3 regions of the Leucobacter muris genome follow, and region 2 is predicted to be linked to each of the others. Evidence: predicted binding sites of a transcription regulator. Region 2 holds the regulator's gene; each other region holds the start of a gene.
The links. Region 2 encodes HrcA, which represses chaperone genes, less so after heat shock. Its sites were predicted from a motif close to TTNGCACTCGNNNNNNNCGAGTGCNAA; they were not measured.

Region 1 (3,906 bases), 920 kb from region 2:
GAAGCTGTCGCCGGCTCAACTCGCCCCGCATCCCCTCGCCGACGAGAAAGGCGCGAGGAGGCAGTGGCGAGGTTCGGGGTCCGCGGGAGGAGGGCATGGCCTCACCCTGGAGGACGTGACGGGCTGAAACGCGGTTCCCCACAGGGGCCGCCGATCCACGCCAGAAAATCGCGCCCGGCGCCGCCTGTGGACGAAGTGCTGAGTTCGGATAGACCTCCGGCTCGATCCGGCCGCTGCGATCCGGCCCGCCCGCCCTGTTGCCCGCCCGCCCTTCCCGTGCGAGATAACGCGTGTGGCCCTCTGCCTCCCACAAAACGGCCACACGCGTCAGCTCAATGGGGCGGGAGCAGGGGCGGGATCGGGAGCGGGGACGGGGCAGGGACGGGGCAGAGCGAGGACAGAGTGAGAGTGGGGCGGGAGGCAGGGAGGGCGAGGGAGGAGCACGGCGCCCAGGAACCCCCGGAAACGCAGCAGGGGCCGCACCCGAAGGTGCGGCCCCTGCGTGAGCTTCGGACTTAGAAGTCCATACCGGCGCCGGGATCGGCCGGAGCCGCGGAGGCGGGCTCGGGCTTGTCGGCGACGACGGCCTCGGTGGTGAGGAAGAGGCCAGCGATCGACGCGGCGTTCTGCAGCGCCGAACGGGTCACCTTGGCGGGATCGAGGATGCCCTGCGCGACCAGGTCGCCGTACTCGCCGGTCGCGGCGTTGAGGCCGTGACCGATGGGCAGGTTGGCGACGCGATCGGCGACGACGCCGGGCTCGAGGCCGGCGTTCTGCGCGATCTGGCGCAGCGGAGCCTCGATGGCGGCGCGCACGATCTTCGCGCCCACGGCCTCGTCGGCCGAGAGCTCGAGCGAGTCGAACACGTCCTTGCCGGCCTGGATCAGCGCGACACCGCCGCCGGGCAGCACGCCCTCCTCGACGGCCGCCTTCGCGTTGCGCACGGCGTCCTCGATGCGGTGCTTGCGCTCCTTGAGCTCGACCTCGGTCGCGGCGCCGGCCTTGATGACGGCGACGCCACCGGCGAGCTTGGCGAGGCGCTCCTGCAGCTTCTCGCGGTCGTAATCGCTGTCGGTCGACTCGATCTCGCGGCGGATCTGAGCCACGCGGCCCTGGATCTGCTCCTCGTCGCCGCCACCCTGGACGATGGTGGTCTCGTCCTTGGTGATGATGACCTTGCGGGCGCTGCCGAGCATGTCGAGGGTGGCGTTCTCGAGCTTGAGGCCGACCTCCTCGGAGATGACGGTGCCGCCGGTGAGGATCGCGATGTCCTGCAGCATGGCCTTGCGGCGGTCGCCGAAGCCGGGAGCCTTGACGGCGGCCGACTTGAAGATGCCGCGGATCTTGTTGAGCACGAGCGTCGCGAGCGCCTCGCCCTCGACATCCTCGGCGATGATGAGGAGCTGCTTGCCCGACTGGATCACGGGATCGACGACGGGGAGCAGGTCCTTGATGTTCGAGACCTTGCTGTTGACGATGAGGATGTAGGGATCCTCGAAGACCGCCTCCTGGCGATCGGCGTCGGTGACGAAGTAGGCCGAGAGGTAGCCCTTGTCGAAGCGCATGCCCTCGGTCAGCTCGAGCTCGGTGCCGAAGGTGTTCGACTCCTCGACGGTGACGACGCCCTCCTTGCCGACCTTGTCGATGGCCTCGGCGATGAGCTGGCCGATCTGCTCGTCGGCAGCCGAGATCGAGGCGGTGGCGGCGATCTCGTCGGTGGTCTCGATCTCCTTCGCGTTCTCGAGGAGCTTGGCCGACACGGCGGCCACGGCCTTCTCGATGCCCTTCTTGATGGCGATCGGGTCGCTGCCGGCGGCGACGTTACGGAGGCCCTCGCGCACGAGCGCCTGAGCGAGCACGGTGGCGGTGGTGGTGCCGTCGCCCGCGACGTCGTCGGTCTTCTTGGCGACCTCCTTGACGAGCTCGGCGCCGATCTTCTCGTAGGGATCGTCGAGCTCGATCTCCTTGGCGATCGAGACGCCGTCGTTGGTGATGGTGGGGGCGCCCCACTTCTTCTCGAGGACGACGTTGCGGCCGCGCGGGCCGAGCGTCACCTTGACGGCGTCGGCGAGGGTGTTGAGACCCCGCTCGAGCCCACGACGCGCTTCCTCATCAAATGCAATGATCTTTGCCATGTATTTCGCCCCTCCCGGACGTCTTTACTGATGGTGGGCTCCGTGCCGGCGCCGGGCACCGACGCACGGATGTTTAGCACTCAGTCGAATCGACTGCTAACACCAATCTTGGCACTCAAGCATGGCGAGTGCAAGCAGGGATGCTCGCGAGGAGCGAACACAGCCGAGTGGACCCCGTGCGCGCACGGGGCACCCTGCATGCGAGCGCACGGGGAAGCCGCACGCACAGGGAAACCTGAGCGCGAAGCCGCCACGAGTGCGCGGATCAAGCAGGGAGCGCGGGTACGCGCGAGCGGAGGGCGGTCTCGCCCGCCGGACTCACTCCGCGGGCAGGGTCGCGGGATCGACCGGCGCGCCGGTCTCCGGATCGACGGGCCAGCCCGTGTCGGGATCGATCAGCCAGCCGGTGGCGGGATCGATGAGCTGCCCGGTCGTCGGGTCGATCTGGTAGCCCGTCTCGGGGTCGATCTGCACCTCCTCTGCGGGGGCGGATCCGCCGGTCAGCGCCTGCGCCTCGTCGAGACCGGGGCCGGCGTAGTCGCCGCCGAGCAGCACGATGAGGCGTGCGCCGTACTGCTGGTACTCCTCGGTCTGGTACGTCGAGATGCCGCCCAGCTCGGCCGCGAGGCCGGCTGCAGCCGACTCATCGGCCGAGTCGGAGTAGAAGACCGCCGAGATCTGCACGTCGCTCGCCGCGGCGCTGCCGCTGAACAGGATGGTGCCCCACTGCTGCTGCGTGATGAGCTGGTCGAGCGCGGCGGCGAGATTCGGGATCTCGGTGCCGTTGAGCACGGCGACGGTGGCCGTGGGGTCGAGCACCGCGTCGGGCGTGCTGGGCGCGTTCGACGTCGTCGCGGGCCGGTCGCCGGTGAACTTGCCGACGTTGCCGAGCCCGCTCACGATCGCGATTCCGACGGTGGTGAGCAGGGCGAAGCCGAGCAGGGCGGCGACCAGGTACTGCCAGACGTACCGGGGCCGGGCCGTGATGCGGTGGGCGCCGACGCGACCGCTGCGGGGTATGCGGTCGAAGCGATCCTCGGGGTAGTCCTGGCGCGCGCCACGAGGCGTGCTCGTGCCTTCGTTCTTCTGCGCCAACCCTGCTCCCGTTCGGTCGTCCACCTGCTTCAGTTCAGCTCGCGTCGGTTCGCGCGAACTCGCGAACCCCGCGATCTCCCGACGAGATCCTGCGGCCCGCACCTCGCGCAGGATGGCGGAACCACGTCCGATCCGGCTGAGACACACACTAGAGTACCCTGCCGCTTCCTGACAGTTCCTCAGGCACGAGGCGCGACCCTGAGCCGCCGCTCGCGGCGACGCTTCGCGGCGCCTACAGCGAGTCGGGCGCGTAGATGGCGCGCGCGAGCCCGTCGATGACGTCCGGGATGCGGGTGCCGCCCGCGAACAGCACGGAGTCGTCGACGTCGATGATGCGCCGGTGCTGCCCGGCCTCGGTGAGGGCGATGCTCGGCTGCGCCTGCAGCAGGCCGTCGACGCCGCCGGCGCTCTCGAGTCCCTTCGTCATCACGATGATGATGTCGGGGTTCATCGCGATCAGCGCCTCCTCGGTCATGGGCTTCTCGCCGACCCAGCCGATCTCGGCGGCCACGTCGACGGCGCCGACCGAGCGGATGAGCGAGTCGATACCGCTGCCCTCGCCGAAGAGGTAAAAGACGCCTGCGGTGCCGCGCACGTAGAGGAAGGCGACGCGCGGCAGCTTCGACTCGTCGGCCGGCAGCAGCCGCTGCACCTCGGCCTCCTTGTCGGCGATGGC
Region 2 (3,906 bases):
CGCCGCCCGCTCCGCGGATGCAGCGCCACGACCTCCGCGTCGGCCGCCGTCGCCATGCGGCACAGATCATCGAACGACACGGGCGACGCCACCCGCGGCACGCGCGCCCGCAGCGACTGCTTGGACGCCTCGCGCGCGACCCGCGCCCACTTCGCGACGCCCTTCGCCGACTTCTCGGAGCCGCCCGCGCCATCCCAGCGCGACACCGATCGCGCAGCCTGCCAGGGCACGATCTCGTCGACGCCGAACTCGGTGGCCTGCTCGACCGCGCGCTCGTCGCGGTCGCCCTTGGCGAGCGCCTGCACGAGCACGAGGCGCTGCGTCGGCTCGGGCGCCGCCTCCACCCGCTCGATGCGCACGGCGAAGCGATCCTTCGCCACCTGCTCGGCTACCCCCGCGCCGAGAGTGCCTGCGCCGTCGCCCAGGAGGATCCGTTCCCCCTGGCGCAGCCGGCTCACCCGTACCGCGTGGCGCGCCTCGTCGCCCGTCACCTCGACGAGCGCGCCCGGTGCGAGCTGCCCCGCCGCGAGATCCTCGCGGTAGTAGAGGTTGGCCATCGACCGCTACCCCTGGCGGAAGAAACGGTCGCGCAGCTTGCCGAAGAAGCCCTGCTGGAACTCGCCGAGGTGCGGCGGCTCGTCGCTGCGCAGCGAGGCGAGCTGGCGCACGAGATCCTGCTCCCGCTTCGACAGCTTGGTGGGGGTGTTCACCTGCACGGCGATCTTGAGGTCGCCGCGGTTCGTGCTGCGCAGCGCCTGGATGCCGCGCCCGCGCACCGTGAGCACGTCGCCCGACTGGGTGCCCGGTGCGACCTCGACCTCCACCTCGCCGTCGAGCGCCTGCAGCTTCGCCGCGGTGCCGAGCACCGCGTCGGTCATCGAGACCTGCATCGTGCAGAGCAGGTCGTTGCCGTCTCGGCTGAACACATCGTGGTGCATCACGCGGAACTCGATGAACAGGTCGCCGTTGGGGCCGCCGCCCGGGCCGACCTCGCCGCCGCCGCGCATCTGCAGGCGCGTGCCGGTGTCGATGCCCGAGGGGATGTCGACGGGGATCATGCGGCGCTCGCGCACGCGGCCCTTGCCGCCGCACTCCACGCAGGGGTGCTCGATGACGGTGCCGTAGCCGTGGCAGCTGCCGCAGGGGTGCATCGTCACGACGTTGCCGAACAGCGAGCGCACCTGGCGCTGCACCTGGCCCTGGCCACCGCACACGTCGCAGGTCACCGGGTGGGTGCCCGGCTGACAGCAGCTGCCCTGGCAGACCTCGCACAGCACGGCCGTGTTGACCGTGATGTCGCGCTGCACGCCGAAGATCACGTCTTCGAGGGAGACGTCGACGCGGATCATCGCGTCGTCGCCGCGCTCGGAGCGGGGGCGGGGGCCGCGCTGCGCGCCGCCGAAGCCTCCCCCGAAGAAGGTCTCGAAGATGTCGCCGAAGCCGGCGGCGCCGCCCTGGCCGCCCCCCATGTCGTAGCGCTGCCGCTGCTCGGGGTCGCTCAGCACGTCGTAGGCGTGGGTGACGTCCTTGAAGCGCTCTGCGGCGTCGTCGCTCGGGTTCACGTCGGGGTGCAGCTCGCGCGCGAGCCGGCGGTAGGCCTTCTTGATATCTTCGGGCGTCGCCTCGCGCGGCACGCCGAGGGTCTCGTAGTGGTCGGCCACGTTGTGCTCCTCAGGGGTGTTGTTCGGTGAAAATGACGACCGGGCGAGACGGGGCGGGCGCCCCGCCGAGCTACTGCTCCTCGCCCAGGAAGCGGTTGAGATAGCGGGCGACCGCGCGCACGGCCGCGATGTTGCCGGCGTAGTCCATGCGCAGGGGCCCCAGCACGCCGAGACGCGAGACCGAGTCGGCCTCCTGCTCGTAGCTGGACGCGATCACCGAGGTGGCCGCGAGGCCGTAGGGCGCGTTCTCGCGCCCGATCGAGGCGGAGACGTCGCGCCCGTCGTGCGCGAGCTCGCCGAACAGCCGCAGCAGCGCCACCTGCTCCTCGATGGCCTCGAGCACCACCGGCAGCGAGCCCGCGAACTCGCCCGGGCGCGACAGGTTGGCCGCTCCGGCGACGGCGATGCGTTCGCTGCGATTGGCCTGCAGCTGGCTGCCGACCACCGAGAGCACCCGACGCACGAGCTCGGCCTCGTCGGGCTGGGCCCACTCGGAGACCCGCTCGATGAGGTCTGCGACCGCGGTGGCCGCCGTCTCGACGTCCGACCCGACCGCCGTCTCGGCGATCCGCTGCCGCAGCCCGTGCACCCACGCCTCGGTGACCTGCGATGCGGGCAGCCAGGCCACCTGCTGCTCGACCACGCCGCTGCCGAGGATGAGCACGCACAGCACCCGGTCCTCGCCGATCGCGACGAGGTCGATGTGGCGCACCACGGTGCGGCGCAGCGACGGGTAGTGGGCGACGGCCACCTGGTTCGTGAGTTGCGCGAGCAGCCTCACGGTGCGGGCCATCACGTCGTCGAGGTCGCTCGACTCGCCGAGGAAGCGCTCGATGGCGGATCGCTGCGCCGCGCTGAGCGGGCGGATCCTGGCGAGCGTGTCGACGTACAGGCGGTAGCCCTTGTCGGTGGGCACGCGACCCGAGGAGGTGTGCGGCTGAGCGATCAGCTCGTCCTCCTCGAGCAGCGCCATGTCGTTGCGAATGGTGGCGGCGGAGACGCCGAAGCTGTGCCGGTCGACGATGGCCTTCGATCCCACGGGTTCGTTCGAGGAGACGTAGTCGCTCACGATCGCGTGCAGCACCGCCAGGCTGCGCTCGGACACCATGTGACCGCACCCCCTTCTTGGCACTCACCATCTCAGAGTGCCAAGTCTACCGCAGGCCCCGCCGCTCCGTCGGCAGCGACTCACGCCCTCGGCGAACCCCCGAGCGAGCGGGGCCGGCGCCGCGGGCGCGGATCTGAGCCGCGGTTCAGTCCCGTGATCCCGGACGCGCCGGCGCCCCGAGCCGTCAGCCGAGCAGGCGGTGCACGACCGTGTCGGCGAGCAGTCGCCCGCGCAGCGTGGGGACCACGCGCGCGGTTCGGCCCGCTGCCGCGATCGCGGCGCGGCCGTCGATGAGCCCGTCGGCGATGAGCTGCGGGATCGCGCGGCGCTCCTCGGCCCGCAGCACGTCGGCGGGCAGGCCGTCGGCGATCCGAGTCTCGAGCAGCACCCGCTCCTCCCGTCGCGCGTCGCCGCTCAGCGTCTCCCGGGCGTGCGCGGGCGAGACGCCCGCCTCGATGCGCTGCGCGTAGGCGCCCGGGTGCTTCACGTTCCACCACCGCACCCCGCCGACGTGGCTGTGCGCACCGGGGCCCGCGGCCCACCAGTCCTCGCCCGTCCAGTATGAGAGGTTGTGGCGCGAGCGGGTGCCGGCCGTGCGCGACCAGTTGCTGATCTCGTACCACGAGAACCCGGCCGCGGCGAAGCGGGCGTCGGCCAGCTCGTACATCTCGGCGTGCAGGTCCTCGTCCGGCTCGGGCACCTCGCCGCGACGGATCTGGGCCGCCAGCTTCGTGCCCCGCTCCACGATCAGGGCGTAGGCCGAGATGTGATCGGGATCGGTCGCGAGCGCCGCGTCGATCGAGCGCTCCCAGTCGGAGAGCGACTCCCCCGGCGTGCCGTAGATCAGGTCGACGCTCACCTGCAGCCCCGCCTCGCGCGCCCACCGGGTCACGAGCGGGATGCGCTCGGGCGTGTGCGTACGGTCGAGGGTGGCGAGCACGTGCGGCACCGCCGACTGCATGCCGAAGCTGACTCGGGTGAACCCCGCCTCGGCGAGCGTCGCGAGGTAGGCCGCGTCGACCGAGTCGGGGTTCGCCTCGGTCGTCACCTCGGCGCCGGGCTCGAGGCCCCACTCGTCGCGGATGCTGGCGAGCATCGCCGCGAGATCGCTCGCCGGCAGCAGCGTCGGCGTGCCTC
Region 3 (3,906 bases), 860 kb from region 2:
CGACGCACGCCGTAGAGCGAGCGGCACTGCGGCACGGCGGCGCGGCCGCGCTGCAGCTGGGCGCCCCGGCGGACCGCCCAGCAGCGCCCTGCGCAGCCGGGTCCCCGAGGCGCCGGGTTACGACCCCGTGCTCCTCCGGTTCCAGAGCTGATGCGTGAGACCGCTCGAACTGCTGACCGACTCGAGGGCGAAGCGATCCTCGAAGCCCGTGACATCGTGCCACAGGCTCACCCCGCGCCCCAGTGTGATCGGCACGATCACCAGGTGCATGAAGTCGATGAGATCTGCGCGCAGGAACTGCCGCACGGTGGTCGGGCCGCCCCCGATGCGCACGTCGAGGCCGTCCGCGGCCTCCTTCGCCCGGCGCAGCACCTCTTCGGGGGTGTCGTCGACGAAGTGGAAGCTCGTGCCGTTCTCGAACACCATCTGCTCGCGCGGGTGGTGGGTGAGTACGAAGCAGGGCGTCTTGAAGGGCGGTTGCTCGCCCCACCAGCCGCGCCAGCCGTCGTCCGGCCATGGCCCCTGCTGCGGGCCGAACTTGCGGCGGCCCATGATCTCGGCGCCGATGCCCTGTCCCCACATGCTGAACAGCGCCCGGTCGAGGGTGACCGGCTCCTGCACCCGGTGCACCCCCTCGATGACGCGGCCGTCGAACCACCCGAAGAGACGGCTGGCGTCTCCGATCGGCTGATCGAACGTCACGTACTCTCCGGCCGAGTAGCCGTCGAGCGATACGAACTGATTGTGCACGCGAGTGCGGACCATGACCCCTCCAGAGGCTCGTGCGATCCCGAGCCGATCCCGGGTCGTGGGTGTCGGGCGGTTGCCGTCGCCAGGCGAATCCTCGAAGCCCGGTGCGAACCGGGGGTCGTGTGCTCGGGTGGCGCACTCGCAGGTTAGATGATCGTGCCCGGTCGCGCCACCCCTGGAAGGCCCGGCGCCGCGGGCGCAGTCTGGAGAGACGACGCATCATGAGGAGGAGGGCACCATGGACGAGCAGATGCCGCGCGCGGTCGAGGAGGGCGCCGAGCGCGCCGAGGAGGTCGTCGAGAAGACGAACACCGGATCGGACGCCGAGTCCGCGGCCGGGGCGGGCGGTGAGCCCGGTGGCGAGCCGTCCCAGGAGACGGGGCGGGGCGAGGTGGACGCCGCCCGCGACGTCACCGACGACGAGCGATGGCAGCAGCCGCAGGAGCCTCGGACCACCGTCGACTGACCGCCGCTGAACGACGAGGGCTCCGCGTCCGCTCGAAGAGAGCGGGCGCGGAGCCCTCGTTCGTGTGCCTCGCGCTTAGGCCGGACTGTTCTCCAGCTGCGCGGGGGTGGGATCGGAGGCCTGAATGGTCTGCGGCGTCTCGCCGGCTCCGCCGGTCATGACCTCCACCTTGCGCGGCTTCGCGCGCTCGCTGACCGGGATCGTGACGCACAGGACCCCGTTGTCGTAGCTGGCGCTGATGCGTTCGGTGTCGATGCCCTGGCCCAGGCTCAGCTGGCGCAGGAAGCTGCCGGCGGTGCGCTCGCGGGTGATCCACTTCACGTTCTCGGCGTCGGGCAGGGTGCGCTCGGCTCGGATCGTGAGGAGCTGCCCGTCCACGTCGATGTCGACGGAGCCGGGATCCATGCCGGGGAGGTCTGCCGTCAGCAGGTAGTGGTCGCCATCGCGATAGAGATCCATCGGCATCTGCCGGGGGCCGCGGAGCGGTTCGCTGAGCAGCACGTCGGCGAGGCGTTCCACGTCGCGGAGGGGGTTGTAGCTTGCCATGTTCGCACCTTTCTCTCATCTGGCGATACGGAGTTCGAAAGTTGAGTCGATGCGACTCAACCTGCTTGTAGATTAGCACTCTCGAGGTGGGAGTGCTAAGAGGCGTTCGCTGAGGGCAAACGAGCCGGCGGGTGAGGACGGATCCTCTCCCGGGTGCGTGGGCGCCTATCATCGCGCGATCCCGAGCCGCAATGGGCAGCGAACCGTGACCCGCGCTCGTTAGACTGCGAACACAGAGTCGCAGGGGGTGCCATGACCGAAATGCAGGACATGACGGGCGGTCGCGAGCTCGTCATGGTTTCCAATCGACTTCCCGTCGACCGCGTGGTCGCGAGCGACGGATCGACCTCCTGGCGCACCTCGCCCGGGGGGCTCGTCACCGCCGTCGCGCCCATCGTCGAGCAGCTCGGCTGCCTCTGGGTCGGGTGGGTCGGCGCCGCCGACGAGCAGCTCGAGCCCTTCGAGATCGGATCGATGCGCCTCGCCCCCGTCGAACTCAGCGAAGACGACATCGAGCTCTACTACGAGGGCTTCTCGAACGGCACGCTGTGGCCGCTCTACCACGACGTGATCGCGCGCCCCGACTTCCACCGCGTGTGGTGGGACCGCTACCGTCGGGTGAACCAGCGGTTCGCGGAGCGCGTCGCCGAGCAGGCCGCGCGGGGAGCGATCGTGTGGGTGCACGACTACCAGCTGCAGCTCGTGCCCGCCATGCTGCGCGAACTGCGCCCCGACCTCACGATCGCGTTCTTCCTGCACATCCCGTTCCCGCCGAGCCGCCTCTTCGCACAGCTGCCGTGGCGCAAGAGCGTCGTCGAGGGGCTGCTCGGCGCCGACGTGATCGGGTTCCAGCAGGTCACCGACGCGGTCGCCTTCCGCATGACCGCCGAGCGCTTCACCCGGGTGCCCGCCCTCGGCAATACGATCGTCGTACCCGGCACCGCCGACCATCCGTCGCGCACGGTGCTCGCCCAGGAGTTCCCGATCTCGATCGACGCCGCAGCCTTCGCCGAGGTCGCCGCCCGCCCCGAGATCCAGCAGCGCGCGCGGGAGATCCGCGCCGAGCTCGGCAACCCCAAGACGGTCATGCTGGGCGTCGACCGGCTCGACTACACGAAGGGCATCCGCCACCGCCTCAAGGCGTTCGACGAGCTGCTCGGCGACGGTGAGATCGACCCCGCCGACATCGTGTTCGTGCAGGTCGCGAGCCCGAGCCGCGAACGCGTCGACGCCTACCGGCAGCTGCGTGACGAGGTCGAGCTCACGGTGGGGCGCATCAACGGCGAGCACGGCTCGATCGGGCACGCGCCGCTCGTCTACCTGCACCGCGGACACACCCGCGACGAGATGGTGGCCCTCTACCTCGCGGCCGACGTGCTGCTCGTCACACCGCTGCGCGACGGCATGAACCTCGTGGCGAAGGAGTACGTGGCGTGCCGGGCCGACGAGCAGGGGGTGCTGGTGCTGAGCGAGTTCGCGGGCGCGGCCGACGAACTGCGCGACGCGCTGCTCGTCAACCCCCACGACATCGAGGGGCTCAAAGCCGCGATCGTGCGCGCCGCGCACATGCCGCGCGAGGAGCAGCGCCGACGGATGCGCTCGCTGCGGCGCACCGTCTACGACAACGACGTGGCGCACTGGGCGACGGGCTACCTGGGCGCGGTTCGCGCGGCCGCCGAGTCGCAGCGCCCCAGCCAGACCGGGCACCGCACCGAGCCGATCCAGGTCAGCACGGCGTTCGTGCCGCGCAGCATCGACGACCGGGTGCGGCGCCTCGCCGCGCTCCCGCAGCTCATCGTGGCGAGCGACTTCGACGGCACGCTCGCGCCCATCGTGCCCCGGCCGCAGGACGCGCGGATCCTGCCCCGGGCGCGTCAAGCGCTCGAGGTGCTGCGCAGTGCGCCCGACACCTACGTCGCGGTGCTGACGGGCCGCTCGCTCGAGGGGCTCGCCGAGACCGGACTGCAGAGCGAGGGCTGGATCGTGTCGGGCTCGCACGGCTCCGAGCTGACGGGGCTCGACGTCGGCGCCGTCGCCGGCGCCGGGGAGGCGCCGCCGCTCGGCAGCCCGCTCACCGATGAGGAGCACGAGCGCCTGCAGCGGATCGCGCGCCGCTTCGAGCGCGTGCTGGGCGGCGAGCCGGG

Region 1: groL (chaperonin GroEL) is a predicted target of HrcA. The motif match lies at 2,209-2,235, and genes of this name have one in related genera.
Region 3: Leucomu_RS11115 (Hsp20/alpha crystallin family protein) is a predicted target of HrcA. The motif match lies at 1,835-1,861, and genes of this name have one in related genera.

The regions. Positions count from the first base shown of each region.
Region 1 covers NZ_CP035037.1:2,445,135-2,449,040, forward strand. Annotated here, with positions in the region: gene Leucomu_RS11450 (hypothetical protein) at 1-322, opposite strand, end outside; gene groL (chaperonin GroEL) at 516-2,135, opposite strand; gene Leucomu_RS11460 (LytR C-terminal domain-containing protein) at 2,454-3,230, opposite strand; gene Leucomu_RS11465 (heme/hemin ABC transporter substrate-binding protein) at 3,463-3,906, opposite strand, start outside.
Region 2 covers NZ_CP035037.1:1,520,374-1,524,279, reverse strand. Annotated here, with positions in the region: gene Leucomu_RS07165 (16S rRNA (uracil(1498)-N(3))-methyltransferase) at 1-557, opposite strand, end outside; gene dnaJ (molecular chaperone DnaJ) at 564-1,661, opposite strand; gene hrcA (heat-inducible transcriptional repressor HrcA) at 1,732-2,769, opposite strand; gene hemW (radical SAM family heme chaperone HemW) at 2,954-3,906, opposite strand, start outside.
Region 3 covers NZ_CP035037.1:2,384,967-2,388,872, reverse strand. Annotated here, with positions in the region: gene Leucomu_RS11130 (ABC transporter permease) at 1-15, shown strand, start outside; gene Leucomu_RS11125 (dihydrofolate reductase family protein) at 118-765, opposite strand; gene Leucomu_RS11120 (hypothetical protein) at 989-1,216, shown strand; gene Leucomu_RS11115 (Hsp20/alpha crystallin family protein) at 1,292-1,762, opposite strand; gene Leucomu_RS11110 (bifunctional alpha,alpha-trehalose-phosphate synthase (UDP-forming)/trehalose-phosphatase) at 2,015-3,906, shown strand, end outside.